3 regions of the Shewanella sp. 10N.286.51.B8 genome follow, and region 2 is predicted to be linked to each of the others. Evidence: predicted binding sites of a transcription regulator. Region 2 holds the regulator's gene; each other region holds the start of a gene.
The links. Region 2 encodes LexA, which represses DNA repair genes until DNA is damaged. Its sites were predicted from a motif close to TACTGTATNNNNATACAGTA; they were not measured.
Positions count from the first base shown of each region.

Region 1: the regulator LexA is predicted to act here: its motif matches at 7,010-7,029, upstream of recG (ATP-dependent DNA helicase RecG).
Region 3: the regulator LexA is predicted to act here: its motif matches at 5,472-5,491, upstream of AB4160_RS11180 (DNA topoisomerase III).

Region 1 covers NZ_JBFRKG010000027.1:9,520-19,472, forward strand. Annotated here, with positions in the region: gene spoT (bifunctional GTP diphosphokinase/guanosine-3',5'-bis pyrophosphate 3'-pyrophosphohydrolase) at 1-1,777, shown strand, start outside; gene AB4160_RS10710 (RidA family protein) at 1,915-2,298, shown strand; gene AB4160_RS10715 (AMP-binding protein) at 2,535-4,190, shown strand; gene AB4160_RS10720 (hypothetical protein) at 4,367-5,071, shown strand; gene AB4160_RS10725 (sensor histidine kinase) at 5,152-6,312, shown strand; gene AB4160_RS10730 (DNA-binding response regulator) at 6,312-6,941, shown strand; gene recG (ATP-dependent DNA helicase RecG) at 7,193-9,277, shown strand; gene AB4160_RS10740 (DUF3014 domain-containing protein) at 9,428-9,953, shown strand, end outside.
Region 2 covers NZ_JBFRKG010000035.1:11,944-21,896, reverse strand. Annotated here, with positions in the region: gene AB4160_RS13710 (hypothetical protein) at 1-226, opposite strand, end outside; gene AB4160_RS13705 (SURF1 family protein) at 323-1,069, opposite strand; gene AB4160_RS13700 (DUF2909 family protein) at 1,080-1,307, shown strand; gene AB4160_RS13695 (cytochrome c oxidase subunit 3) at 1,318-2,193, opposite strand; gene AB4160_RS13690 (cytochrome c oxidase assembly protein) at 2,190-2,753, opposite strand; gene ctaD (cytochrome c oxidase subunit I) at 2,755-4,359, opposite strand; gene coxB (cytochrome c oxidase subunit II) at 4,369-5,985, opposite strand; gene AB4160_RS13675 (cell division inhibitor SulA) at 6,416-6,922, opposite strand; gene lexA (transcriptional repressor LexA) at 6,919-7,536, opposite strand; gene plsB (glycerol-3-phosphate 1-O-acyltransferase PlsB) at 7,916-9,953, shown strand, end outside.
Region 3 covers NZ_JBFRKG010000028.1:38,165-48,117, reverse strand. Annotated here, with positions in the region: gene folC (bifunctional tetrahydrofolate synthase/dihydrofolate synthase) at 1-193, shown strand, start outside; gene AB4160_RS11200 (SPOR domain-containing protein) at 198-824, shown strand; gene AB4160_RS11195 (CvpA family protein) at 940-1,428, shown strand; gene purF (amidophosphoribosyltransferase) at 1,468-2,979, shown strand; gene AB4160_RS11185 (multiheme c-type cytochrome) at 3,151-5,109, opposite strand; gene AB4160_RS11180 (DNA topoisomerase III) at 5,513-7,498, shown strand; gene AB4160_RS11175 (alpha/beta fold hydrolase) at 7,783-9,081, opposite strand; gene AB4160_RS11170 (MBL fold metallo-hydrolase) at 9,351-9,953, shown strand, end outside.

The DNA of each region.
Region 1 (9,953 bases), on a different contig from region 2:
AGCCCAAGCTGAAAACTTCCGCAAGATGATGATGGCAATGACGCAAGATATTCGCGTTATTTTGATCAAACTTGCTGACAGAACGCATAACATGCGAACTTTGGGTGCATTACGTCCTGACAAGCGTCGTCGTATTGCCCGTGAAACCTTAGAGATTTACGCACCGATTGCTAATCGTCTTGGTATTCACAATATCAAAAGCGAATTAGAAGATTTAGGTTTTCAAGCCTATTATCCGATGCGATATCGCGTTTTAAAAGAAGTCGTAAAAGCAGCCCGTGGTAATAGAAAAGAACTGATTAACAGTATTGAAACTGCCATAACCTCTCGCCTTGAAGATGCTGGAATTAACTGCAAGGTCAAAGGTCGTGAGAAAAACCTTTACTCAATTTACCTTAAAATGAGTAAAAAAGAACTGCAGTTTCAAGAAGTCATGGACATTTATGCCTTCAGAGTCATGGTCGATTCCATTGACACCTGTTACCGTGTATTAGGTGCCATGCATGGTCTTTATAAGCCTCATCCCGGTCGCTTTAAAGATTATATTGCCATTCCTAAAGCCAATGGTTATCAATCATTGCACACCTCATTATTTGGCCCCCATGCGGTTCCTATTGAAGTACAAATACGTACTGAAGAAATGGACCTGATGGCGGACAAAGGGGTTGCTGCTCATTGGATGTATAAGAGCGGCACCAGTAGTTCACAACAAAGTACCACCCAAGTTCGCGCCCATAAGTGGATGCAAAGCTTGCTGGAGCTACAACAAAGCGCCAGTAGCTCATTTGAGTTTGTGGAAAATGTTAAAACTGAGCTATTCCCTGAAGAAATATACGTATTCACCCCAGAAGGCCGCATTTTAGAGCTGCCGGTGAATGCAACAGCGGTCGACTTTGCTTACGAAGTCCATACCGATGTGGGTAACACCTGTGTCGGCGCCCGTGTTAACCGTCAAGCTTATCCATTAAGTCAGCCGTTAATATCAGGCCAAACCGTTGAAATTATTACAGCTAAAGGCGCAAGACCTAATGCTGCATGGCTTAACTTTGTCGTAACAGGTAAAGCCCGCGGTAAAATTCGTCAAGTCTTGAAAAGTTTAACCAGTGACGATGCTGTGGCGCTCGGCAAACGGCTACTGAACCACGCATTAGGTGAAAACAAGCTTGATGACATCACCTTAGAGCAGCTTAAAAAAGTTATTGCTGAAACTAAGCATGACAATCTTGAATCGTTATTGGCTGATATCGGCCTAGGTAATGCCATGAGCATTGTGGTTGCCCAGCGCTTAATGGGTCACAAGCTCACCACTAAGAATGAAGATAGCGAAACCGAAGAGCACTTGATGCCAATTCGCGGCGCTGAAGGCATGTTGGTGACCTTCGCAAATTGCTGTCGTCCAATTCCAGGTGATGCTGTCATCGCCCATGTAAGCCCAGGCAAAGGCCTTGTGGTACACATGGAAAATTGCTCAAATATCCGTGGTTATCAAAGCGAGCCAGACAAATATATCCCAGTACATTGGGATAACGTTGAAGGTGAAAGCTATCAAGCCAATCTGCGAGTTGAAATTGTCAATCATCAAGGCGCACTGGCACAAATCACCAGTATTATTGCTGCCGCCGGCTCAAATATTCATAACTTGAGCACTGAAGAGCGTGATGGCAGAGTCTATCTCATTAACCTGCGGATCTCAGTCGACGACCGTGTTCATTTGGCCAATGTTATGCGCCGCATTAGGGTATTACCTGAAGTCCTGCGCACCTCACGTAACCGCTAATAAATCAATCACGACTTCTGCACTGCAGAAGTCTTGCGCACCTGCCACAAACGTTAGTAATATTGATCCCCTAAATCCCTAAGTTAGATAACAGCTTAGGGATGACATCATTCATTTACTTGATCGCAGAGGGCGTCATGGCAGAAAAAATCATCATCGCAACCGATAAAGCTCCAACAGCAATTGGCACCTATTCTCAAGCTGTAAAAGTAGGTAGCACTGTTTACCTTTCAGGCCAAATCCCACTCGTACCAAGCACCATGGAAATGGTTAGCGATGATTTCTCTGAGCAGGTTGTACAGGTTTTCGAAAACTTAACCGCAGTATGTGATGCCGCTGGCGGCACTATGGCTGATATCGTTAAACTGAATATCTTTTTAACCGACTTATCTCACTTCGCTACCGTTAATGAAATCATGGCGCGCTACTTTACTCAACCTTATCCAGCACGTGCTGCAATCGGGGTAAAACAGCTGCCAAAAGGCTCATTAGTGGAAATGGATGGAATAATGGAGATCTAGCTCACAAACCGAGTTTTATCCTGAAGGGTGCCATTGGTACCCTTTTTTATTAGAGCTATTACTCAAGAGGTATTTAACTTTCAGTGAAACATGCTAGTTTATAAGTAGAAATTATCTCGTTAAGTTGTTCTCGCGTTTGCGAATAGGCTGATAAATAGCCATACTGAGATGATTGCATTAGCAAACTACAAATAAATGCATCCTACATTAAAAACAAAAAGAACATGGAATTGTCGATGGAAAATCTAATAAAAACGCCAGTAGAAATGTTATCTCATTGGGCTGAAACCCAAGGGGATGCCGTATATTTACGACAACCAATTAACGGCCAGTTTGTTGACTTCACATGGGGAGAAGTTCAGCAAAAGGTACAACAAATTGCAGGCGCATTACGCCACTTAGGTCTAGTACCGGGTGACAAAGTTGCTCTGCTTTCTAAAAACTGTGCCGAGTGGTTTATTACCGATCTTGCCCTTATGCACGGCGGCTACATCAGTGTGCCAATCTATCCCACTGCTAACGCTGAAATGATCCGCTATGTATTAGAACACAGTGGCGCTAAAGCTATCTTCACCGGAAAACTTGATTTTTGGGCCGACCAAGAAGCCGGTGTCGGCGGTGAAATCCTCCGTTTAGCTTTACCTTATGACACCATGCCAGCGCAATATCATTGGGAAAAACTGCTTGAGTTAGGGCAACCATTAGTGGATGCGCCTACGCCTAGTAGCGATCAAATGATGACGCTCATTTACACCTCGGGCTCTACTGGTAAACCAAAAGGCGCAATGCAAACCTTCGGCAGTTACGGCTGGACTTGTGAAGCGGTTGTGCGCGATTTAAAAACCAATACCACAGACAGATTATTATCCTACTTGCCTTTAGCGCACATTACTGAGCGGGTAGCGATTCAAGGATCGTCTTTTTACTCCGGCTCGTCGGTGGCGTTTGTAGAAAGTTTAGATTCTTTTGTGGCTGATGTGCAGCGATGCCGCCCGACGGTCTTTTTCTCGGTGCCGCGTTTATGGACCCTGTTTCAGCTCAATATTGTCAATAAAATTGGCCAAAGCAAGCTGGATTTATTGCTTAAAATCCCACTGGTTAGCGGCTTAGTTAAACGTAAAATCCAAAAAGGTTTAGGCTTAGAGCATTGCCGTTTATTAGGTTCAGGATCAGCCCCTATCCCACCATCTCAATTAGAGTGGTACAACAAAATCGGCATGAATATTTCAGAAGCCTGGGGCATGACCGAAAACTGTGCTTACTCAATTATTAACTTCCCATTTAATGCCTCAAAAATTGGTAGCGTGGGTCGCCCTGTTGAAGGCTGCCAAGTTCGCCGCACCGATGAAGGTGAGTTAATGGTTAAGAGCCCAGGTTTGATGACAGGTTATTACAAGCAAGAAGAAGCCACAGCAGCATGCTTTGATGCTGATGGATTTTTCCATACGGGTGACTTATGTGAAATCGATGAAGATGGCTACATTTCTATCACTGGCCGCGTTAAAGATAACTTTAAAACCTCTAAAGGTAAGTATGTGGCGCCGGTGCCTATTGAGCGTAAAATAGCCCAAGATCCGCACATTGAGCTACTTTGTGTCATTGGCTCAGGCTTACCGCACCCGATCACCTTAGTGCAATTATCTGAAGGCTCAGCCTTGCAAGCCCGCGAAGAAGTGCGCGCGTCACTGAAAGCGACCCTAGATGGAGTTAACCCGCACCTTGAGTCCCATGAAGTTGTGGATGCCATTGTCGTAGTGACAGAGCCTTGGACCATTGAAAATGATGCCCTAACCCCTACACTTAAAATTAAGCGTCATGTGTTAGAAAAGCAGTTCAGTGCCAAAGTTGACGGTATTCGCGGCGCTAAAGTGTGCTGGGAAGACGAGATTTAGCACCACAGTAATTCGCTTCAATATATTGGCCGCCTAAGCTTTAACAAGCCGGCGGCTTTTTTATCAATGACATTTGTCACCTCAAACTGGTGACGTTTGTGTCTGCCCTGTGCAAGCCCTTTGTTAGATACTAACTCCGTAGCAACACACCTTAAATGCAATAAACGGAGTTAATCATGACATCACTAATCTTAAAATCTCTTATCTCAAAATCAACCGTCATGGCGGTAACACTGACGTTAGTCAGTAGTGCTAGCAATGCCGATATCGGCGCTATCGATATGGCAGCCAACACAATGGATCTACAACAGCTAAAGGTTCTCAGCGAACAATCTGTGGATTATGAACACGCCTATGCACAATATCGCATCGCCATTACAGCCAATATTAGCGGTCTGCGCGGAGTGGCTAAAAAAGCCCTCAATGATGCACAGTCGACACTTGAAACTGTATTGAGCCGTGAAGACGATGCTGAGTCAATGGCGCTACTGGCGTCTGTTTACGGTATGCAAATCGCCAATGACTCAAGCAAAGGACAATCTCTGGGAATGAAGGTAAGTGCTTTACTGGCTCAAGCAGAACAACTCAGCCCTGAAAATCCCCGTATTGCGTTAGTCAGAGCAATGAGCGCCTTTTATACTCCCGCTCAATATGGCGGCGGTATGGATAAGGCTGAGCAATATGCCACTGATGCGATTCGTTTTTATGAACAGCCATGTGTTGATATCTGCTGGGGGCATACTGAAGCGTACACCTGGCGCGGAATCGCTAAGCAAGAATTAGGTCGTCAAAAAGAAGCAATTAATGATTGGCAACACGCTGTAGAAATTGATCCTAATTACGCTTGGGCAAATTTTTTACTTAAACAACAAGCGCGTTAATCCGATGCTGCTGAAGCTAGCTACTGCAGACATACACATTATGACTCGGTTGCAGTATGCTAACTTCGCAAGGAGGCTTCATGTCTAATATCAATACAAAACACTCGGTCAATAGTAGCAACACTCGCGTTCACCCAGAAAAAGCCTATCGACAAAAAACAGCTTGGGTATATCTGCTCAATCTGATTTTTTACTTTATTCCACTTTGGTTTATGCGGGATGATTGGGCTCGGGTCGGTGTCAGCTTGTTACTCATATTTCCCTTCTTATATGGGTACTTTTGGGCTTACAAAAGCTCAGCCGCTCAAGGGAAATATCCTATTGCTTTAATGCTCATCACTGCGAGCATTGCCACCATATTTACCAGCGGCTCCATTTCATTTTTCAGTTTTGCCGGTTTTTTTATTGGTTTTTTCTATTCACTGCGCACCGCCATTATTAGCTTTATTCTTATCAGTACTTGGCTGTGGCTACTTAATTACATCGTGGGCTATGAAGCTTACTATTTTCCGCTATACGGTATGTTAATCACCTTTGTGGTGGGGCTATTTGGCGTGGTTGAGCATAACAATGAACGCATCAGGCGCCAACAAAGACAATCAAATGATGAAATCGCTAACTTAGCAACGGCACTGGAGCGTGAACGTATTGCGCGCGATTTACATGACATCATGGGGCACAATTTATCTTCCATTGCACTGAAAGCACAACTCGCCGAAAAACTGGTTGAAGCAGGAAAGCTTGCTGTTGCAAAACAGCATTTACAGGAACTTGCTGATATCGCCAGAAACAGCTTAACTGAAATTCGCCAAACGGTTTCTAATTACAAACATAAAGGCTTACAAGATACGGTCAATCAACTATGCAGTTTATTAAGACAAAAAGAAATTGAAGTACATCTCGAGGGTAAATTACCACCATTAACACCTTTGCAAGAATCTCAACTAGGGCTAATGTTGACAGAATTAGTTAATAATATGCTCAAACATAGCCAAGCCAGTCAATGTGTATGGTGCTTTAACACCTTGGATAAGCAGCTTATTGTTAGCCTAAGTGACAATGCTAACACCAAAGTTATTAAAGAAGGTAATGGCTTAAAAGGCATTAGAGAGCGAGTGAACTTATTGGGCGGCAAGTTTAGTTATCATATTAACGATGGCTACCGTTTTAGCATCAGTTTGCCCCTTGAAGCAGAGCAAGTCAGTGAACCTAAAGTTGACAACGACACGGAACAGCCTTAATGAAGATTTTATTAGCAGAAGATCAAGCCATGGTGCGCGGGGCATTATCTGCCCTACTTACCCTTGCCAAAGATGAACTCGGTGAAGTCGATATCACAGAAGCAGAAGATGGTAACCAAGCCATGGCAATGCTTAAAGAGCAGCATTTTGATTTGCTGCTCAGTGATATTGAAATGCCCGGTCACAGCGGCGTTGAGCTGGCTCAGTGGCTCGCAGCATATCAAGCCGAGGCTGCAACAATGCAACCTAAAACTAAAATCATCATCTTAACCACTTTTGGCCGCGTAGGTTACATCAAAAGAGCACTCAGTTGTGGCGTCGAGGGATTTTTGCTAAAAGATGCGCCATCTGAAAGTCTAGTCAACGCTATTAAACAGGTGATGGCAGGTAAAAAAATTATCGATCCAGAGCTGGCGATCAGCGCCATTGGTGATATTGACCCACTCAATGATAAAGAAAGAAAAGCGCTACGATTAGCCAGTGATGGCTTATCAACCAGTGATATCGCCGCCCAGTTATTTATCGCCGAAGGTACTGTGCGGAATTACCTTTCTGAAGCGATCTCCAAGCTCAATGCCACCAATCGCATAGATGCGGCGCGAATAGCTAAACAAAAAGGCTGGTTATAGAGGCAGTTAAGCCTGATATCTGGATTAATATTGCCTTGTATTAAAACTCTGCTAAGATAAGCCATAACATCTGTATATATTTACAGTACTATCATTGCTAACAAGCATCAGGGCGATAAAGTTGACTGTATAACTCTTTGGATAACTGTCAAAGTTAACCCCAAAGTGAATGACTCACTTTAATCAGCGAGCTTTACAATATCAACAAAATCTAAGTGATGAAGTCTGTGGTCAACTCAATAGATAAAGGCATGCTAGATTTGCAACCATTGGATCAGGTACCGATTACCGACTTAAAAGGCGTCGCTAAAAAAGCCGCTGAAAAGCTGGCAAAGCTTGGCATTAAGACAGTGCAAGATGTACTGTTTCATTTGCCGCTGCGCTATGAAGACCGCACCCAAATCTATCCCATCAATGCTCTTTATCCCGCGATGTACGCCACAGTTGAAGCTGAAATCATCTCAACCCAAATTGTGCCGGGTCGCAGACGTATGCTGACCTGCAATATTGCCGACGAAAGTGGTTACCTCACATTGCGGTTTTTTAACTTCTCGGTTGCCCAGCGAAATGGCATGCAAAACGGCGCGATAATTCGGGCCTATGGTGAAATCAAGCGCGGCAACCGCCATTTTGAGATAATCCACCCAGAATACAAAATCATTAAAGCTGGCGAAAACCCAGCCCTGAGTGATTCACTGACCCCTATTTATCCTTCGACTGAAGGATTAAAACAAGCCAGTTGGATTAAGCTCACCGAGCAGGCACTAACTATGCTCAATCAAGGTGGCTTAACAGAGTTACTACCACCAGCCCTGCAACCCAACAATATGAGCATTGGTCAGGCATTATCCTTAATCCATCGACCACCCAATAACATCGCCCAAGCCGATTTAGAGCAAGGCATGCACCCCGCTCAGCAGCGCTTAGTCCAAGAAGAGTTACTGGCCCATAACTTAAGTATGCTGCAATTACGTCAGCGCAATAACCTTGATAAAGCGGTGACTTTACCCGCCACCGGCCAGCTATTAAATCCATTTTTAAAAGCCTTACCTTTTAAGCCAACAGGGGCCCAGCAACGAGTCGTAGCTGATATCGGTATTGATATTGAAAAGCCCACACCTATGATGCGCTTAGTGCAAGGGGATGTGGGCTCGGGTAAAACCTTAGTGGCCGCCTTAGCAGCCCTGCAAGCCATTGAAAATGGTTATCAGGTGGCGATGATGGCACCGACGGAATTATTAGCAGAGCAACACGCAGTCAACTTTGCCGCCTGGTTTGAACCATTAGGGCTAAAAGTGGGCTGGTTAGCAGGCAAGTTAAAAGGCAAAGCCAGAACACAATCATTGGCTGATATCGCCGATGGCAGCGCCAACATGGTAATTGGCACCCATGCTATTTTCCAAGAGCAGGTCAGTTTTAATAAGCTCGCGTTAATCATTATTGATGAACAACACCGTTTTGGGGTCCATCAACGCTTAGGATTACGCGAAAAAGGCGTCAGCCAAGGCTTTCATCCGCATCAATTAATAATGACAGCTACGCCAATTCCGCGCACGTTAGCGATGACGGCTTATGCTGATTTAGAAACCTCTATCATTGATGAGTTACCGCCAGGAAGAACCCCTGTTACCACGGTTGCCATTAGCGATAATCGCCGCGAACAAATCATCGAGCGGGTAAAACAAGCCGCGCTAAATGATAATCGGCAGATTTATTGGGTTTGTACTCTCATTGAAGAATCTGAAGTTCTTGAGTGCCAAGCCGCTGAAGATACCGCTGCAGAATTAAGCCAATTACTACCCGAATTAAAGGTTGGCTTAGTGCACGGACGTATGAAAAGTGCAGAAAAACAGCAAATAATGGCCCAATTTAAGGCGGGTGAACTACATTTATTAGTGGCAACAACGGTTATTGAAGTGGGAGTCGATGTGCCTAATGCCAGTTTAATGATTATTGAAAACCCTGAGCGGTTAGGCTTGGCGCAATTGCATCAGTTACGTGGCCGAGTAGGCCGAGGCTCTATTGCCAGCCACTGCGTGTTATTGTACAAAGCACCGTTATCACAAACTGCCACCAAACGTTTAGGAGTACTAAGGGCCAGTAACGATGGCTTTGTTATTGCCCAAAAAGACTTAGAAATAAGAGGCCCAGGTGAAGTACTCGGTACCCGCCAAACCGGCTTGGCAGAAATGAAAATCGCTGATTTAGTCAGGGATCAATATCTGATTGAAAACACACAAAAATTAGCGGCCCATGTTATGCAACAAGTGCCACAAAATGTAGACAGCATTGTTCAACGTTGGTTAGGGGATCGCCAGCAATACGTACAAGCATAAATTATTGTTAACCTTGGCTATTATTACTAGACAAGTGTTGAGATTATTGCAGAATGAAAATAAGGTTTAAGCCTTATATGCCACCAAATGAAAATGTAACAAATTCAATGATATTGGTTCCCTTTCGACGTTTAAAGCTAAGGAATAGACATGCAAGTCAATCAAAATGATAGAGCCACACCGCACTCAAGTCGCGCCAGTGGTAGTAACGCGGGTGTGATTGGTATCACCATTGCGGTTTTACTGGCTGGTGCAGGCTATTTCTACTTCTCGGCCGATAAAGCACCTGAAGTCGAAGCGCCAATACCTGTGCAACTACCAGAGCCTGTGCCTGAACAACCTATTGAGCAAGAGCCTATTGAAGAAGTGATAGTGGAAGTTATTGAACCCACTATTATTGAAGCTCCAGAGCCTGAAGTAGTAGAGCCCTTACCTACACTGATTGAAAGTGATGACTTTGTCGCCCAGAAAACGGTTGAGATGGCTGATGGGATGAAAATCGAGCCACTACTTGTTAAAAAAGACATTGCCCGCCAGTTTGTGGTATTTGTCGATAATATGGCCCAAGGTGAAGTGATCCGTAAAGCCAGCCCACTGAAAGGCCCTAAAGATAAATTCACCGTCAGTGAAATCACTAACAAAACCTATTTAAACCCTGACAGTTACCATCGTTATG
Region 2 (9,953 bases):
ATTGGTTTGGTAATAAATACACCAGCTGCCACATATGCGGCTCAGGGTTGGTCATGGCTAAGGTTTGATAATTAAGTTGTGCGCCGATTAGCTCACCTTTGTTAGTGGCGGCGCCGTTATATAAATCTAGGCTCAAGACTAATTTAGCCATAGCCACCGGTAAAATAAATACCAGCAGCAGTAGATATAATGTCTTGTTACCTTTAGGTTTTGCTGGGGAGTTCATACTTGCTCCTCTTGTTACGACTGTTTTTGTTATAGGATGAGTTTTTACTTAAGTCACTATTTTTAATTTAGTTACTCTTGTATTTAGGTTTTAACTTTAGGTCTTAATTTTAGGCTTAAATGTTTTCCAACCAAGCCATAGCATTAGCGATAAAAATACTGCTGCCATGGTGAACCATTGCAATGCATAGCCTTGGTGTTTTTGGGCTGACAGTGGAATAGGTGTCCAAGGTTTTGCTAGATTCATATTTGGTGTTACATCGGGCTGCAGTACTGCCGGTGCCAGTTGATGACCTATTTTCTCTGCTAAGGCCACGAGATTTAAATTTTGAAAACGGATCACGTCACGGTTTTCTACTGTAAATTGTTCCACATAAAGTTGGTCACTTAAGGGATTGGTTTGGCGCTGATACACTCGACCTGTGAGCTGATATTGCGCCGCAGGCAATGGCGCTAAATCGGGTAATATGCGGCGGTCTTTATTCGCTGCAGTAAAGCCTAGTTCAACCAGTAGCCATGGCTCTGTGGCTGATATTGCAAATACTTGATAAGCCAGATAACCCACTTGGCCGTTATAAACTTGATTATCAAGCAGTAATATTTGTTCATTAACGGGCTTAGCGGTGACGTTAATGCGATAACCCGTTAGTGGACCGCTGCTATCTAGCGTTAAAAAAGTGTGGTAATCCAATTCACTGGACGCTTGCCTTTCACTTAAGGTGGCTTGCCAAGCTTGTTTTTGAATTCCTCTATCAAGTTGCCATAAACCGAGCTTGACCAAAATAGAAAACACACTCACAGTAACAACTAGCAATAACCCAGTAGAAAGTCGCCAAACGCGCAAAGGAGAGCCCGTGGGAACCTTAGATACCTTAGTTATTTTCAAGCTTGTTTTAGTACTGCTGCTTGTATTCATATTATTTAATTTAGCCAGAGCCCTATTTATTATGGTTAAAGCGGAAAATAAACAATCTATGAGCCAATATTTAGGTCGTCGAGTGATCTTTTCTGCGTTAGTGATGTTGTTATTGTTACTGGCCTTAGGATTTGGCTGGATAAGCCCAAATCCTAGACCTTATTAGCTTTGCAGCCTTATAAGACGTACACGAAAATAAATAAGCATAACCACACCACATCAACAAAATGCCAATACCAACTTCCGGATTGAAAGGCGAAATGATTATCTGGGGTGAAGTGACCTTTCAATACTCTAAAGAACAGGATTATTAGAAATACTGTGCCTAAGGTGACGTGCATACCGTGAAAGCCAGTTAGCAAAAAGAAGGTGTTACCATAAATCCCTGAGGTGAGTGTGAGCCCCATTTCTTGGTAGGCATGGACATACTCTTCAACTTGTAAAAACAAGAAGCCGATACCCAGCAAAATAGTCAGTCCTAACCAAACCTTCAGTGCGCCACGTTTTGATTTTTCTAACGACACATGGGCAAAGTGCAAGGTGACTGAAGAGGTCAGTAGAATGAGGGTGTTATACAGCGGCAATCCGCCCCAACCCATGGCTTCAGTGGTGGTACCATCTGGGGTTTTCACTAGCGGCCAAATGGCTTCAAATGTTGGCCACAATACCTCATGGGTCATGGCATTATTTGATGCACCGCCGAGCCAAGGTATTGCTACCATTCGAGCGTAAAACAATGCCCCAAAAAATGCCCCGAAAAACATGATTTCTGAGAAAATAAACCAGCTCATGCCTTGTCTAAAAGAGCGATCCATTTGCGCTGAATATAAACCTGACATTGACTCATCAATGATATTTTTAAACCAGCCAAACAGCATAAATATAATTACAGCAATACCCGCGATTAGGGTGTAGCCGCCAGAAGATTGTTCAGTTGAAAGTTGTTGGATGTAGGTACCTGCGCCAAATGCAATCAGAAATAATCCGATAGCGCCGGTAATTGGCCAGATACTTTGCGCTGGCACGTAGTAGTTTTCATGTTTTGTTGTCATCTTGCTGCTCCTTGCTCTATGGCTGCAGTCTGCTTGTCTGTAATATCATAGAGGGTATAAGAGAGAGTCAAAGTGTTAATGGATTCAGGTAAATCCGCATCCACGTAAAAAATTAACGGTAATTCAGCATCGGCCATTGCTGCTAGGGGTTGCTGATTGAAGCAAAAGCACTCGGTCTTATTAAAATAAGCCGCGCCTTGGCCTGGCGATACCGAGGGTATTGCTTGGCCTACGAGGTTATTTGAAGATAAGTTTTTCGCTAAAAACGCAGTACGTGTGAGTTCGCCGGGGTGAACCTGCATGCGGTTCACTTTTGGCACAAACTCCCACGGCATATTGCTTTGTACTTGGGCAATAAACTCAATGGTTACAGTACGGTCTTTATCAATCACCACAGCCTCATAACTGCTGGCAGTACTTTGGGTTTTTCCATTAATCCCCAAGGCATCGCAAAGCACGTCATACAAAGGCACTAGCGCAAAACCAAAGCCGAACATACCTATTGAACCCAGTACTAGGCCAATAAGTAAATTACGGTTTGATTTTGTTGGCTGGCTCATATCATTTAACCTCTGGTGGGGTGGTAAATGAGTGATAAGGCGCAGGACTGGCAATAGTCCACTCTAACCCTTCAGCACCTTCCCATGGCTTATCCGCAGCTTTTTCGCCGCCCTTGATACATTTCAGTACCACAGCGAGGAAAATCAGTTGTGATAAACCAAAGGCAAAACCACCAATAGAGACAATTTGGTTTACGTCAGCAAACTGAATTGCATAGTCTGGAATACGACGTGGCATGCCTGCTAAGCCTAAAAAGTGCATTGGGAAAAACAGTACATTCACTGAAATAACACTGCACCAGAAATGCCAACGACCTAATGTTTCGCTATACATGTATCCTGTCCATTTCGGTAGCCAGTAATATGCTGCAGCCATAATGGAAAATACTGCGCCAGTCACCAGTACATAATGAAAATGCGCTACCACAAAGTAAGTATCATGGTATTGGAAATCCGCTGGGGTGATCGCTAGCATCAAGCCAGAGAAGCCACCGATGGTGAATAAGATGATGAATGCAATGGCGAACAGCATCGGGGTTTCGAAGGTGATTGAGCCGCGCCACATAGTTGCAACCCAGTTAAACACTTTCACCCCAGTAGGCACTGCGATTAACATGGTGCAGTACATGAAGAATAGCTCTGCAAATACTGGCATCCCGGTGGTGAACATGTGATGCGCCCAAACTAGGAAGGACAAAATCGCAATACTTGAGGTGGCGTATACCATGGAGGCATAACCGAAAAGCTTTTTACGGCTAAAGGTGGGAATAATGGCCGAGATAATCCCGAATGAAGGTAAAATCATGATGTAGACTTCGGGGTGGCCAAAGAACCAGAAAATATGCTGGAACATCACAGGGTCGCCGCCGCCAGCAGCATCAAAGAAGCTGGTGGCAAAGTATTTATCAGTCAGTACCATGGTTACTACACCTGCCAATACCGGCATCACTGCTATTAGCAAGAAGGCGGTAATCAGCCAAGTCCAGACGAACAATGGCAGCTTCATCCAAGTCATACCCGGAGCACGCATATTAACAATGGTCACCACCACGTTAATAGCACCCATGATCGAGCTTATGCCCATAATGTGAACTGAGAACACAAATAATGCTGTGCTATCAGGGCTATAGGTTGTTGACAGTGGTGCATAGAAAGTCCAGCCAAAGTTGGGGCCTCCACCTTCCATAAATAGCGAGCTAAGTAGAATCGCAAACGCGAAAGGTAAAATCCAAAAGCTCCAGTTATTCATCCGCGGTAGTGCCATATCTGGCGCACCAATCATCATTGGAATGAGCCAGTTAGCTAAGCCGGTAAAGGCTGGCATGACTGCGCCAAATACCATAATCAAGCCATGGACTGTGGTCATTTGGTTAAAAAAGTTAGGTTCAACTAACTGTAAACCGGGTTGGAATAACTCAGCACGAATGACCATGGCCATTGCGCCGCCGGTTAAAAACATAATGAAACTAAACCACAGATACATTGAACCAATATCTTTATGGTTAGTGGTTAAAACCCAGCGCATAATGCCTTTTGGCGCCCCATGATGATGGTCATCATGGTGATCGTCGTGAGCGGCTGGTGAATCTTGTGTAATTGTGCTCATTTTAATCCCTTACTTTCCGTGACCAACAACATCAGCAGCCTGAACTGCATCGCCAGAGTTATTACCCCAGGCATTTCGCTCATAAGTCACCACTGCAGCAAGCTGTTGTGGCGTAAGTAGCGAGTTAAATGCTTGCATTGCCGTGCCAGGTTTACCATTGATGACAATATTAAGATGATCCGTCACTGGACCGACGATGAGTGGGCTGCCTACTAATGAAGGGAACGCGCCAGGTAAGCCAGTACCAGCAGCTTGGTGACATGCAGCGCAGCTAGTCATATAGACTTGCTCGCCCATGGTCATTAACTCATCCATCGTCAAGTCATCCAATACCACAGCTTTAACTTCTGCTGCTTGTGTTGCCGCTTCAGTCACAGCTTGTGTTGCAGTGTCTTCAAGTTGTTCAGCTGTAGGTAAGCTTGCTGGTAAAGTCACAGGCGTTGACGTGTCTGCGGTAGAAGTGCCTGCACTAGGAGCGTCTGCAGTGGTTGGTGTAGCGCTAGAATTTGTCCCATTGCCACTCACATCAGCCGCTTGCACGGTATCGCCAGAGTCATTACCCCAAGCATTACGCTCATAAGTGACTACTGCAGCAATTTCAGTTGCCGTTAGCTGCTTGGCAAACGCTTGCATCGCAGTGCCAGGCTTACCATTAACGACAATATCGATATGGCCAGACACTGGGCCTTTAATCATTGGACTGCCAATTAGGGAAGGGAAGACGCCAGGTAAACCAGCACCATTAGGTTGGTGGCAAGCCGCGCAGCGACCCATGTAGATTTGTTCGCCTTGGGCCATTAACTCGTCATAGCTAAGGGTTTGGCTCAGTGAGGCTTGTGCAGCGGCTTTAGCATCGACAGCAAATTGCTTTTGGTCGATTAGCCATTGGTCAAAGTCTGCTTCAGAAACGGCTTCAACAACAATAGGCATAAAGCCATGATCTTTACCGCATAGTTCGGCACATTGGCCTCGATAAGTACCTATTTTATCGATTTTAGTCCAAGCTTCATTGATGAAACCAGGATTTGCATCTTTTTTAACGGCAAATGCTGGTACCCACCAAGAGTGGATAACGTCATCCGAGGTCATTAAAAAACGTACTTTACGATTTATTGGTAAAACCAGCGGCTTATCGACCTCTAAAAGATAGGTGTCGGTTTTATCTGCGGTGCCAGTAATTTGGTCTGCTGGGGTAGATAATAAACTGAAAAACTCGACATCTTCATTGAAATAGCTGTAATGCCATTTCCATTGAGAGCCCGTCACTTTGACTGTCAGTTCAGCATCGCTGGGATCTTCCATAGCAATCAGCGTTTTTGTTGCTGGGATTGCCATGCCAATTAGGATTAGAAATGGCAATACTGTCCAAGCTATTTCAACCTTGGTACTGTCATGAAAGTCGGCTGCAACTGCACCCTTAGATTTTCTGTGATAGATCATGGAATAAATCATGATCCCAAAGACCACGACACCAATGGCGCAACAGATATACAAAATAATCATATGCAGGTCGTAAACCTGGCCACTGATCTCTGTTACACCTTGAGTCATGTTTAAGGGCATCTCTGCCGCTGTGAGTGGGGTTGCAAGCAACGCCACCATTAATCCGTACAACAATCGCTTCACAAGACTACTCCTCTGCTAATTGCGAATTGCAATTACAAAGAAAAGCCACACAGTAATACTCTGCTCTATGCAAACTTTTCATACCCGAAAAAGTTTGATCATTTCAAAGTACACGGTGGCTTTGAGCTTGAAAACTCAATTATGTTATTACGTTACGGTGCCACACTTGTACCTAATACTGAACTTATCAATTATATTTGACGCTTTACATTCAAGGCTTTCTATACCGCACGGTACCAGCTCAATCTTTTAATAGCGTTTGTATCTTTTTGACATTTATTCTCGGCAGTACGATAAATTGTTACTACCTTGTTAACTACATTACTTGGAGATTAAATATTGATCAAGATCACTTTATCATCTAATTTGCTGAAAAAAGTGCAAAAAAAAGCCCCTCAGCGTAGTGAAGGGCTTTTTTAGTCATATTTTACTAGTGAAACGAGGTAAGGTTTACCCGAGTCTGTACTGCTAAAGTTTGCGTTAATGGGTCGCCTTCAGGTAAGTGAGTATTTACATCTTCAATGATAAGCCCTTGGGCTAAGGCATTTTTGGCAACCAATTGAATGCGGCGATTGTCGCGGGCATCTAATGGTGGTGTCCAAGTAATTACTGCACTTGAAGTACCGTTAGTGAGCGCTTTTTCCATCGCCCACAGGGTTTCGACTTCATCTTTGGTGTGAACTAACAATACTCTGTCCATACGAACATTGGCATTAGCAAGAATTTGCTTATAACCGATATGCGGCGGATTAATCAGTACAATCCAAAGGCCTTGCTGACTTAAAATGGCTAACTGACTGCATAATTGAGTCAATTCAGTTAAGCCTTGGTTTTGGGTGCGCTTGGTTTCAATCCCTTGTTTAGTGGGTAAGGGATCAGATGCCATATCTACCCATAATCCAGGGTGACGCGGTGCATTGCCTATTAATGTGTTCATAACCAACCTCCATTACGAATAACGCCAACAGCAAGCCCTTCAATCGTTAGGTTTTGGCAACTTAAATCAACTTTAATCGGCTCATATTCTGCATTTTCAGCATGTAAATAAATAATATTGCCTTTCTTTTCAAATCTTTTCACGGTTACATCGTCTTCAAGACGTGCCACTACAACTTGACCATTGGTGGCAGTTTGCATTTTATGCACTGCTAATAAGTCGCCCTCTAAAATACCAATGTCTTTCATACTGTCGCCTCGAACGCGTAGTAAGAAATTAGCATTGGGCTTAAACATTTCTGGGTCAACTTGGAAATACTGTTCAACATGCTCTTGAGCAAGGATAGGTTCACCTGCAGCAACTTGGCCGATAAGTGGTAAGCCTGCTTCAACTTCCTCCTCCACCTGCACCATGCGGATCCCGCGAGAGGTACCAGGAATAATTTCAATACAGCCTTTTTTTGCCAGTGCTTTTAAGTGTTCTTCAGCGGCATTGGCGCTTTTGAAGCCTAATCGAGTTGCAATTTCTGCACGAGTTGGCGGCATACCTGTTTCGGCGATATTACATTTAATTAGCTCTAATATTTCAGCTTGGCGTGGCGTTAAAGGTCTCATATTGATTCCTGTTTTTTTATACAGTGACTGTCATTATATACAGTATCGGTGGTCGCGCAAGTATTAACCAAATTAATTTAACTATTATCATCTAATTCTTGTTGGCTATATATGGGGGCACGGTTAAGTATATGTAATTTAATTATTTAGTTAATGAAGGTAAGTCAGCTTTTTAAACCGATGAAATTGGCTATTTCTCACATCGTTTGTTTAAACAGTATATTTATACAGTAGTGTTGATTGAAAATAGGTTGGTTGTTATTCGGATATGGCTATTTTTTACTGAACAAATATTCTCTGTATAGACCCTTGTTAGTGAAACTGAACCATTATCTGGTATTCTATGGCCAATTAATTGATGTTGAATATGCGAACACTCATGTTAAAACCTGACTCAATCATAGCAAAATCATTACGTTGGATTCAAAAACTGATGGTGCACACGGTTGTTGTGCCTGAAGATCCCTTTGCCGATCTGAACTTAGACCCAGATAAACCAGTGGTCTATGTGATGAAGACAGAATCACTCAGTGATATTGCGGCATTAAATGAAGTGACCGCCAAATATGGCTTACCGAGCCCTTATGAGCGACTAGACGTTGATGGCTTAAATACCCCTAGAATTGTGTGTATTGAAGGTCGTAAGCCTCTATTTGGCAAGCGTTTAAGTGGCGAAAAATTTGTTGATAACTTCACCAGCTTATTAGCCTTACATAAAAAAAATGATCAACTTGATATTCAATTGGTGCCAGTGAGTCTGTATTGGGGACGTATCCCTGGTAAAGAAGATGACACCATGACCGCAGCCGTATTTGAGCGTGAAAACCCGACCTGGTTACGTAAATGGTTGATGATTTTGTTCTTAGGTCGCCATAGCTTTATTCAATTCTCAAATGCTATGTCGCTACGTTATATGGCTGATGAACACGGCACTGATGTCAGTATTGCGCATAAACTTATCCGTGTGGCGCGAGTGCACTTTAGACGCCAACGTAAAGTGATGACAGGCCCACAACTGCCAAATCGTCAGGCAATGTTCAACTCATTATTAAAGTCTGATGCCATTGCTCAAGCGATAAAAGAAGAAGCGCTTAATAAAAAAATTCCTGAAGACAAAGCCCGCGAAAAAGCTATTCAGTATTTAGATGAAATTGCAGCGGATTACTCAGACAGCTTAGTGCGTATTGCTGAGCGCTTTCTTACTTGGTTGTGGAATAAGTTATACAGCGGTATTAGCATTAAAAGCGCTGAAAAAGTGCGTAAGCTGCATCATGATGGTCATGAAATTGTCTATGTGCCTTGCCATCGTAGCCACATGGATTACCTACTGCTGTCGTATATTTTGTATTACCAAGGCATGGTGCCGCCGCATATTGCCGCCGGTATTAATTTAAACTTTTGGCCAGCAGGCCCTATGTTCCGCCGTGGTGGTGCTTTCTTTATTCGTCGTAGCTTTAACGGTAATAAACTTTATACCGCAGTGTTTCGTGAGTATTTAGATCAGTTATTTGCTAAAGGCTATTCGGTTGAATACTTCACCGAAGGTGGTCGTTCTCGTACCGGTCGTTTATTAGCGCCTAAGACCGGCATGTTAGCGATGACAGTTAACTGTGTACTGCGGGGCATTGAACGCCCAGTAACCTTAGTGCCAGTTTATCTTGGTTATGATCATGTGATGGAAGTGTCCACCTATCATAAAGAGTTAAGCGGTAAGAAAAAGCAAAAAGAATCAGTGTGGCAGGTCTTTGGTGCGCTGCGTAAATTAGGCAACTTTGGCCAAGGTTACGTTAACTTTGGCGAGCCAATCAATGTGCAGCAATTTTTAAATCAACAATCGCCAAATTGGCGTGAAGAAATTGCTCAAGATCCGGATCAAAAGCCATCATGGTTAACGCCAGCAGTAAATGTATTGGCCAATAAAGTGATGACTAACATCAATGGCGCCGCCGCAGCGAGTTCGGTGACATTAGCAAGTATGGCGCTGCTGGCTTCAGAGCAAAACGCCCTGCAGCGCAGTGAGCTTGAAACCCAGCTAGACCTCTACCTGAAAATCTTAAAGGATGTTCCTTATACTGAGTATGCGTCGGTGGCTGAGGGCTCAGCTCATGACCTAGTTGAGCAATGTTTGTCGCTGAATAAATTTACCTCAACCACAGATGCCATCGGCGAAATTATCGCAATTGAAGATAGCTCAGTGATTGCGATGAGCTATTATCGCAATAACATAATTCATCTAATGGCAGTGCCTTCATTAATCGCCAGTTGCTTGGTGCAATATGAAGAATTTAGCCGAGAAAAAATCCAGCAAATTGTTAATGATTTTTACCCATTATTGAAAGCTGAGCTGTTTATGGGCATTGAAGATTTAAGTGCCTATGTGGATCAAGTGCTTGATTTGTTTGTTGAACAAAAGCTAA
Region 3 (9,953 bases), on a different contig from region 2:
ACCGGTTGAGCGCGGAAATGATGCTAAAACATTAGCCAAGGAGTTAAATACAAGCTTGTCTGCATCACAATTTGACTCAATGGATTTGGCTTGGCGCAGTATTAAGTCAAATATAAATGCAGATGATGTAGTAATTGTTTTTGGCTCATTTTACACTGTGGCAGCGTTTAGTGAATTATTAAAAAAGGGATAAAGATTTGTCTGGTCAATTTCAAAACCGTTTAGTTGGCACCATAGTGATCGTTGCTCTTGGGGTTATATTTTTACCTGATTTATTAGACGGTAAAAAGCAGCGCCAAGTTGAAGAGTTTACAGAAATTCCTTTACGCCCAGTGATTACTGAGCAAGCAAGCGATCAAATTGGCGAGGGTTACACTCCTGAAACCTTTGAAGTTGAAGAGATTGCAGCAACCCAAGATTTAGCTCAAGTTTCAGAAAAAACCAGCACTACGCCAGCGACTAAAACTGACAGTGGAACAAAGTCAGTCACAAGTGCCAACACCGCAACCGCATTAACAGCAGTAACCTCAAAGCCTGAAACTGTTAAATCAGCCATAAAACAAGCTCAGCCCATCAAAGCGGGATTTACCTTGCAGTTGGGTGGTTTTAATAACGCTAAAAATGTTGAAGGCTTAGTTCAAAAGCTGCGCACTAATGGTTTTACCGCTTATACATTACCGACTAAACCGATTGATGGTTCTTTAACAAAAGTGTTTGTCGGCCCTGAACTCTCAGCAGATAAACTGAAAAGTTATCAACAAAAAATACAGAAAATAACCGGTCTTCAAGGCAAGATTGTGCAATACAATCCCCTAGAAAACTAACTATTCATCATTGTTTTTTTCAGCGCACAGTCAATTTATTCTGCTAGAGGTGTGAAACTTTTCAGTCTCTGTTAGAATCGCGCCGTCTTAACATCTATACCGGATCCCTCTCTCAATGGTTTGGATTGATTACGCTATTCTCATTATCATCGGCCTATCAACTGTTATCAGTTTGATACGTGGATTTGCCAAAGAAGCCATGTCGCTAGTGGTATGGTTCGCTGCTTTCTTTGTTGCTAGCCAATTTTATCAAGATCTCGCTGTTCACCTAACGCAGATGAATGACGAAATGCTTAGAAATGGCGTTGCAATTGCTATTTTATTTATCGCTACTCTCATTCTTGGTGCCTTAGTTAATTACATATTAGGCCAACTGGTGTCAAAAACCGGCTTGTCAGGCACAGACCGCGTATTAGGTTTGTGCTTTGGCGCGCTTCGCGGGGCGTTAATCGTCAGCGCAATATTATTTTTTCTGGATGCGTTTACCGGTGCTTCAAGTCAAGACTGGTGGACGGATTCAGAGCTTGTACCCCAATTTGGTGTGGTTATTCAGTGGTTTTTTGACTATCTGGAAAATACCTCCAGCTTTGTACCCAAAATATAAATATAAATATAAAACATCTTACAATGAGGAAGCTTACCCATGTGTGGTATCGTCGGAATAGTTGGTCTGTCATCGGTTAATCAAACCATTTATGATGCGTTGACCGTGCTTCAGCACCGTGGTCAAGATGCTGCAGGCATCGTGACCGTGGACAAAAATGCATTTCGTTTACGTAAGGCTAATGGACTCGTTAAAGACGTATTTGAAATCAAACACATGCAACGCCTTCAAGGTAATGCAGGTATTGGACACGTACGTTATCCAACAGCAGGCAGCTCGAGTGCCTCTGAAGCACAACCATTCTATGTTAACTCTCCATTTGGTATTTCCTTAGCCCATAACGGTAACTTGACGAATACAGTTGAGCTTGCTGAAGGACTGATCAAAAAGCGCCGTCATGTAAATACCACCTCAGATTCTGAAGTGTTATTAAACTTGCTTGCTGATGAGCTGCAAGAAACCCGCAGCTTAACCTTAAGCGCTGATGAAGTTTTTGATGCAATAGCGAAAGTTCATGCACAAACTCGCGGTGCTTATGCTGCTGCGGCGATGATTATTGGCCAAGGCTTAGTGGCATTTCGTGACCCATTTGGGATCCGTCCTTTAGTACTTGGTAAGAACGAAACCCCAACAGGTACCGAATACATGGTCGCCTCTGAATCAGTGGCACTTGATGCAGTTGGCTTTGAAGTGATGCGCGACGTTGCGCCAGGCGAAGCAGTTTATATTTCACTTGATGGTCAACTATTTACTCGCCAATGTGCGGTTGAGCCAAGCTATGCACCTTGTATTTTTGAATTCGTCTATTTCGCTCGTCCAGACTCGAGTATTGATAAAGTGTCTGTCTATGCCAGCCGTGTAAACATGGGGGCTAAATTAGGCGCAAAAATTCAAAAGGAATGGGAAGATTATGATATTGACGTGGTGATCCCAATTCCTGAAACCTCGTGTGATATCGCCCTAGAAATTGCTCGTGGAATGGACCTGCCATATCGCCAAGGTTTTGTTAAAAACCGCTATATTGGCCGTACTTTTATTATGCCGGGTCAGCAAGAGCGTAAGAAATCTGTTCGCCGTAAGCTAAACGCGATTAAAACTGAATTTACTGGTAAGAACGTATTGTTAGTTGACGACTCAATTGTTCGTGGTACCACCTCTGAGCAAATCATTGAAATGGCTCGTGAAGCTGGGGCTAAGAAAGTGTATTTTGCTTCAGCAGCACCTGAAATTCGCTTCCCGAATGTCTACGGTATTGATATGCCAACCACCAATGAGTTGATTGCTCATGGCCGTGATGCTGATGAAATCGCTAAAATCATCGGCGCTGATGGGATTATCTTCCAAGACTTATCAGACTTGGTTGAAGCCGTTGGAATGGAAAATCCAGAAATTAAGCGCTTTGAAACCTCAGTATTTGATGGTCATTACATCACTAACGATGTTGACCAGGCGTACTTGGATCACCTGACTCAACTGCGAAATGATGATGCCAAAGCCAATAATAAAGACATTGGTACTAACTTAGAAATGCATAACGTTTGTCATCCTTAAACGATACTTTCTAAGTAACTGATTAAAGCCAGCTAGCCGCTGGCTTTTTTGTTTTTCTTTTCCTTCAGTAATCGAAACTAGTACTACAGATAAAAAAATGCCTGAATCACTTCAGGCATTTTGCTCGGTTTATTGATGATGAATCAATCTCAGATTATTAATATAAAAATATTAGTAATTATGAGCTTCAGCTAGTCTTGCAGGGGAATGACATACAGAACATGATTCAGTGATAGGTGCAGGGTCAAATACGGCAAAGTCGCCACTTTCACCCGTGTGCATATCAGCTTCTGGAGTGATAGCCACATTGAAATCACCACCTTGTTGTATCATGTGATTTTTCGCAGCATCACCTGTATGACAAGTGGCACAGTTAGCAGAAATCGCCGTGATACCGTAAACACTGCTTTCATCCATACCGTTTAACACAACTGCTGGTGCTACATCTTCAAGGTCAATCATACCAGTGTGACAAGCCTGACAATCAACCGGCATGTTTTTGTCGGTTGTTGGCATGTCATTTAGACCACGGTCTTGCTTGTATGCTCCAAAGTGCATGTTGTGAACCAATGGTCCCCACGCCATAGCGTAGTCTCCTATGGTTCCATCATCCTGTGTTTTACCTGGAGCCCAGTTATAAGCAGAGTGACACTGAGAACAAGCATCACCACCTAAATCAAAACCACCTCGAGCAGAACCATGTCCATCCAAGCCCTCAGTGTGACAAGTTAGACACTTCATGCCATCAGAGCTAGTACGACGGACGTCTTTGATGTTCGATACCGAGATAGGGGCATTAGCAGGGTATCCCCAACGGTGAGTATAGCTAATACGACCATCTACACCACCGGCTAATACTTCACCTTCAACATAAGGTAATGCATGGGTAATGATATAGGTTACTTCACCGTTTTCACCAGCAATAGGCGCTGTTTTTGCTCGAGCAACATGACCTTCATCGCGACCAGGAAGCATCGCTTCGCCGTTTCTCATCACAGTTGCCCAACCATTAGGGCTAGCGTCAGTGAGTGCGTTAATGTCAACAACTTTACCTTCACTGTCAGTGGCTTTAGTTGTTACTTCGATGGTCGCTTTATCTTCGCTACGAACAACAGATATAATTTCAAAGTTATAACGGTTTAATGCTTCATCACGATTTGCACCGTTTTCATGTTCATGTTGGAACGAATTGTGACAGGTTGCACAATCAAGGTCAGTAAAGTTACTGTGATTAACAGTTAAATCTTTATCTGCATCTTGTAAATCAGCATGACAGGTTGCACAGCCATTGAGTGACGCAGTAAATACCACATCGTCAACGTGACAAGTTGAACAACGGTATTTATCCATTGAATAACTTTTACTTAATGAAGCATGGCCAGAAGCCTGTATCACACCATCATCGTCATATTTATAACCATGACCCAGCATTGCCATGGTGTTTTCAGCCCAGCCGCCATCTTTTTGTTCAGTTTGAGTGTGACAAACTAGACATGCTTCAACAATAATAACTTCTTGGTCATTGTCGATTGCATGGTGATGTTGATGCCAACCCCAAGTTGCGTTGCCAGTAGCATCTTCAAATTCACCGTGACAGGCGACACATTTAGCATCGTCAGTGGTGCTAACTTGTGCATAAGAATCGTTTTTGGTAAACATCACGCGTTTAGTACGTGGCATACCATTTTCGCCATTACCTGGTCGAATATAGCCAGTACCAATTGATTCAGATGTAGCAGCTTCATGTGGCATAGAAAGGTTATAAATACCCTCACCAGCGTGAGTTAGCGTACCCGGTGCGTTATCATCACCCGCAACCCAAGTCACATCAACAGTGTCAGCAAGTAAACCTGCTTCATTTTTGATGGTTGACATTAACTGGACTTTATCTAAATCTTCTACTGGAACCCCATCTTGGTTCTCCACCGAAAATTCAACATTCACGACACCCTCGGCATATTGCCATTCCATGACTTTTGCTACTGCTGATGTGGTCACTACTGGTGGCACCCAAGGTGCACCAGGTTCGCCAGGTAGGCCATCGTTTCCATCTTTACCATCATTACAAGCACTCATCCCCAGTGCAGTAGCCACAAGTAAAGCAACACGACATTTGCTCATTAATTTCATCTCATACTCCAAAATGTTTTTCTTACCTCTTAATGGGTAATTGGAGGGTAATGTAAAGATTGCTTGGCAACTGTTGACTAGGTCACAAACTAGGGGTATTACTAGTTTAATTGTTTATATTCAATAGTTTGAATATAAACCTCCTAGCTGAACATTCTGAATTAAAGCTTAATCTCCCGATGTGTTTTTGCATTAAGATCACAAATTAAAGTAAATTTTTATTGGTTGTTTTTGGTTAAGTTTAGCGCCTTAAAAGCGTGTTTTTTGATGCTTTAGCCTAGTATTTTGAGTGGCAGATTATCTTTCTAAGAAACCTGCCATTGCATTAACAGTTGCACTTATTTTTGCTATTCGCTAAATTACACTGTAATTTCATACAGTGTTTTAAAAGTCTAATAAATCTATGATGCTCTATATTGCTGAAAAACCCAGTCTAGGCCGTGCTATTGCCGATGTATTACCAAAGCCTCATAAAAAAGGTGATGGTTTTATCATGAGCGCCAATGGGGATTGCGTGTCTTGGTGTATAGGGCATTTGTTAGAGCAAGCAGAACCAGATGTCTATGATCCCGCTTTTAAATCATGGCAATTAGCCCATTTACCCATAGTGCCGAGTAAATGGCAGTTAAAACCTAAAACTAATACCCGCTCACAGTTGAGCATCTTAAAAAAGCTCATCAAACAAGCATCGAGTTTAGTTAATGCTGGCGATCCTGATAGAGAAGGGCAGCTGCTGGTGGATGAAGTCATTTCCTATGCAGGTGTAAAGGCCGACAAGATTGCTCAAACCCAGCGTTTACTTATTAGCGATCTTAACCCTTCGGCGGTAAAACGCGCCTTAGGGCAATTGCGCACTAATAAAGAGTTTGTCCCCTTATCTACCTCAGCCTTAGCCCGCAGCCGCGCAGATTGGCTATATGGCATGAATATGACCCGCGCTTATACCATTCAAGGCAAAAAAGTAGGTTATCAGGGAGTATTGTCTGTTGGTCGAGTGCAAACCCCGGTACTGGGGTTAGTGGTAAGGCGAGATGAAGAAATTGCCAATTTTCAGCCCAAAGCTTTTTATGAAGTATTGGCGCATTTACTGACCGATAACCAAGAAGGCTTTTCGGCTAAGTGGAAACCCAGTGAAGCATGTCAGCCATATATGGATGAAGAGGGGCGAGTGCTCGCCAAAGGCTTAGCTGAAAATGTGGTGGGACGGATAACTAACAAGCCAGCTGAAGTGACCAAGCTTGAATCAAAAAATAAGCGTCAGAACCCCCCATTGCCTTATAGTTTATCCAGCCTGCAAATCGATGCGGCCAAGCGTTTTGGCATGAGCGCTAAAGAGGTGCTTGATACCTGTCAGAGTCTATATGAAAGGCATAAATTAATTACGTATCCGCGCTCAGATAGTCGCTATTTACCTGCTGAGCAACATGGCCTTGCACCCCAAGTTATTCGCGCAGTATTAAGTAATGATGCCGGTTTAACCGCTAAAGCAGATAAACCTAATGCCAAGCTTAAGTCCAAAGCCTGGAATGACAGTAAAGTTGATGCTCATCACGCGATAATTCCCACTGAAAAAACCACTAATTTGGCAAACTTATCAGCCAAAGAGTCGCAGTTATATTCTCATATTGCACGGCAGTATTTAGCCCAGTTTTACCCCGCCTATATTTATGATGAAACCCAAGTTGAAGTGACCATTGCGGGTGGCTTATTTACCACTAAAGCTAAGCAAGAGTTATCGTTAGGTTGGAAATGTTTGTTTGCGAAAATGCAGGGTAAAGATAATGCAGATGGTAGTGATGACGAAAATTTAGCGACCTTACCGCCACTGAAAAAAGGTCAACAACTCCATTGTGAGCGTGGCGAATTGTTTGAAAAAACCACTCAAGCGCCAAAACACTTTACTGATGCGACTTTGCTTGGCGCCATGACAGGGATCAATCGCTATGTCACTAACCCTGAAGTGAAGAAGATCCTAAAAGACACCGATGGCTTGGGCACCGAGGCAACCCGAGCAGGCATTATTGAATTATTGTTTAATCGCGGTTACTTATTAAGGCAGGCTAAATCAATCATTGCCACCCCAGTTGGCGTTGGCTTGATCCATTCATTACCAGAAACAGCTACCACACCGGATATGACTGCGCTGTGGGAAAGTAGCCTTGATGCCATAAGTCAAAAGCAGCTTAGGTATGATGCCTTTATGGAGCCATTGTTAGCGCAATTACAGCAACTGATTGAGCAAGCTTCAAATCAATTACCTACAGCTCTTGAGGGGATTAAAGGGCCTGGCTATAAAAAACGCCGCGCCAGTAGTGGCTATAAACGCAAAGGTGCAGCAAGTAAAACCTCTACGGCTAAAACTTCCCGTAAGCGCAGCTCGAGTAAATAAGCCGATAAAAGAGAGTTTGTATGAATAAATCATGGGATACAGGTATTGCATCGCTCGCACTCGATTGTTCTTAAAGGGAATAGCGGAATTTCAGGCAAAAAAAATGAGTAAACCGAATCAGGGTTTACTCATAAAAATTCACTAGTTCACAACATAAAGGGCGGAACAGGTTAGATTATGGCCGAACTTACTTAACTGAAAATTAATTTAATCTGTCGACGTGCTGTGGAGTGTGATCGACTTCAATATTAATCAATTTAAAACTGAACATTAAATTACATTTGTTATCGAATGCTATCCTTTCGGCTCAATGAAATGAGTTTATCTAAAATATGCTCACCATCCATACGAATGCCATTATGCTCATATTCTGATGTTAGCCAATAGCTGAGGTTATTCACTAGCTGCGCAGTTTCAAGGCTGTAATTCATATCAACATACATATCTTCACTGTAAATAGCCGCAGTGACCGGGACGGTGTTTTGCAGTAACACGTCCACATCGTATAAATTGCTCCAATCTGATTTTTGCGCAATTAATTCTGCCACCTCTTTGAGAGGCTTTAACTGATTAAATTGTTCAAAGAACCATGGATAAATCATTTCGCCAGTAAACAGTAAGCGCTGCCCTTGTTGATAATTGAATTTAGGGAACTGCTCTCTGACTCTATGGGCTGACCAATTAGCCCCTTGTTGATGAAACTGCTGGCAATAGATCGATTCATGCAATAACGCGAAAATTGGGTTGGTGTTGTAATCCAAAAATTGACTAAATTGATGCAAAAATAGCGGGTTTATTGTGCGACCTTGGGCAGTCTCAATCATGGCTTGCTCAAGTAGGTAGTAGATGGCTTCAGGGCCTTGCTCCATACCTATATTAACCCCGAGCAGCTGTAGCATCTCAACGGTGAGTTTTTCGCCTGTGGCAAGGTAAACGTCATTATCAGCAATATAGTCAGCCAGTTCTGCTGTTAATGACTCAGCATCTTTGAAACGATGATAAAAATCAGCGTTTTTGGCAAGTACCCGTTTATAGGTTGCTTGATAGACGTCATCTGCTTGACGGGTTAATGATGGAATACCACCTGTGATAAAGGCTTCAGTTAGTGCTTGTGGCGCTGCGCTTAAATAGCGTAAAACACAAAAGCCGCCAAAACTTTGGCCTAAAATACTCCATGGCTGATTATTTGCTAATTGAGCTCTAATTACTTCAGCATCTCGAACAATGTTATCGGCTCTAAAGTGGCACACATAATCGGCTTGTTCTTGCGCGGTTAAATGCGCCAGTGTGGCGCTATTTAGTAAGCTTGAAAGACCGGTGCCGCGCTGATCAAGCAACAGCACTCGATATTCTTTTAGGGCGCGTTTTATCCAGCCACTATTCTCAACAGGGCGCACTGCACCAAAGCCCGGTCCACCTTGAAAATACACTAAATAGGGTAAGGATAAATCTTGGTTTTCTGTACTGACGATTTCCCGAACAAAAATTGATAATTGCTCACCTTCGGGCTGCTGATAATCTAATGGAACGCTAAAAAAGTGTTTTGTGGAAACGATCCCAGAAAGAATACTGTCAATTTGCATGGTGTGCCTGTGAAAATAGGATTCAGAAAGGTAGTATTGTATGAAGGTTAGTCCTTGGTCACAATGAAAATATGATGCTAATTAAATGAAGTGGTGATGTTAAATTATTCATTTGTTTGGGCAGCGATGCAATCTCAGTAAAAATGCTTGTGTTCAAACCAACTAATTGGTTTTATTTTTTGATTCTTATAGATAGATCAAACATTTTATTAAGCTTTAACGCATAATAACTTGGTCGCGATAATTTTCTCAATTTGAGGATAGAAGTAATGAAGTACCAAATCATTCCAGTCACCCCGTTTCAACAAAATTGTAGTGTTATTTGGTGTGAAAAAACCAAACTGGCAGCCGTTGTCGATCCCGGTGGTGACATTGAACGTATTATTACTGAAGTTACTAAGTTAGGTCTGAGCTTAGAAAAAATCTTATTAACCCATGGTCATATTGATCATGTTGGCGGCGCGAAAACACTGGCTAATCAGCTTAATATTCCTATCATTGGCCCACATATCGCTGACCAATTTTGGCTACAAGGGCTAGCAAAGCAAAGCCAGAACTTTGGTTTTGCGCATGTTGACTCGTTTGAGCCTAGCCAATATTTAAATGAAGGCGATGAAGTGACCATTGGCGAAGAGCGTTTATCGGTGGTGCATTGTCCCGGTCATACTCCAGGACATGTGGTGTTTCACTCTAATAAATCAAACCTTGCATGGGTTGGTGATGTGCTATTTAGAAGCTCCATTGGCCGCACTGATTTTCCGCAATCGGACCATCAACAACTAATCCACTCAATTACACAAAAATTATGGCCTTTAGGGGAAAAAGTAACCTTTATACCCGGTCATGGTCCTATGTCGACTTTTGAAGAAGAG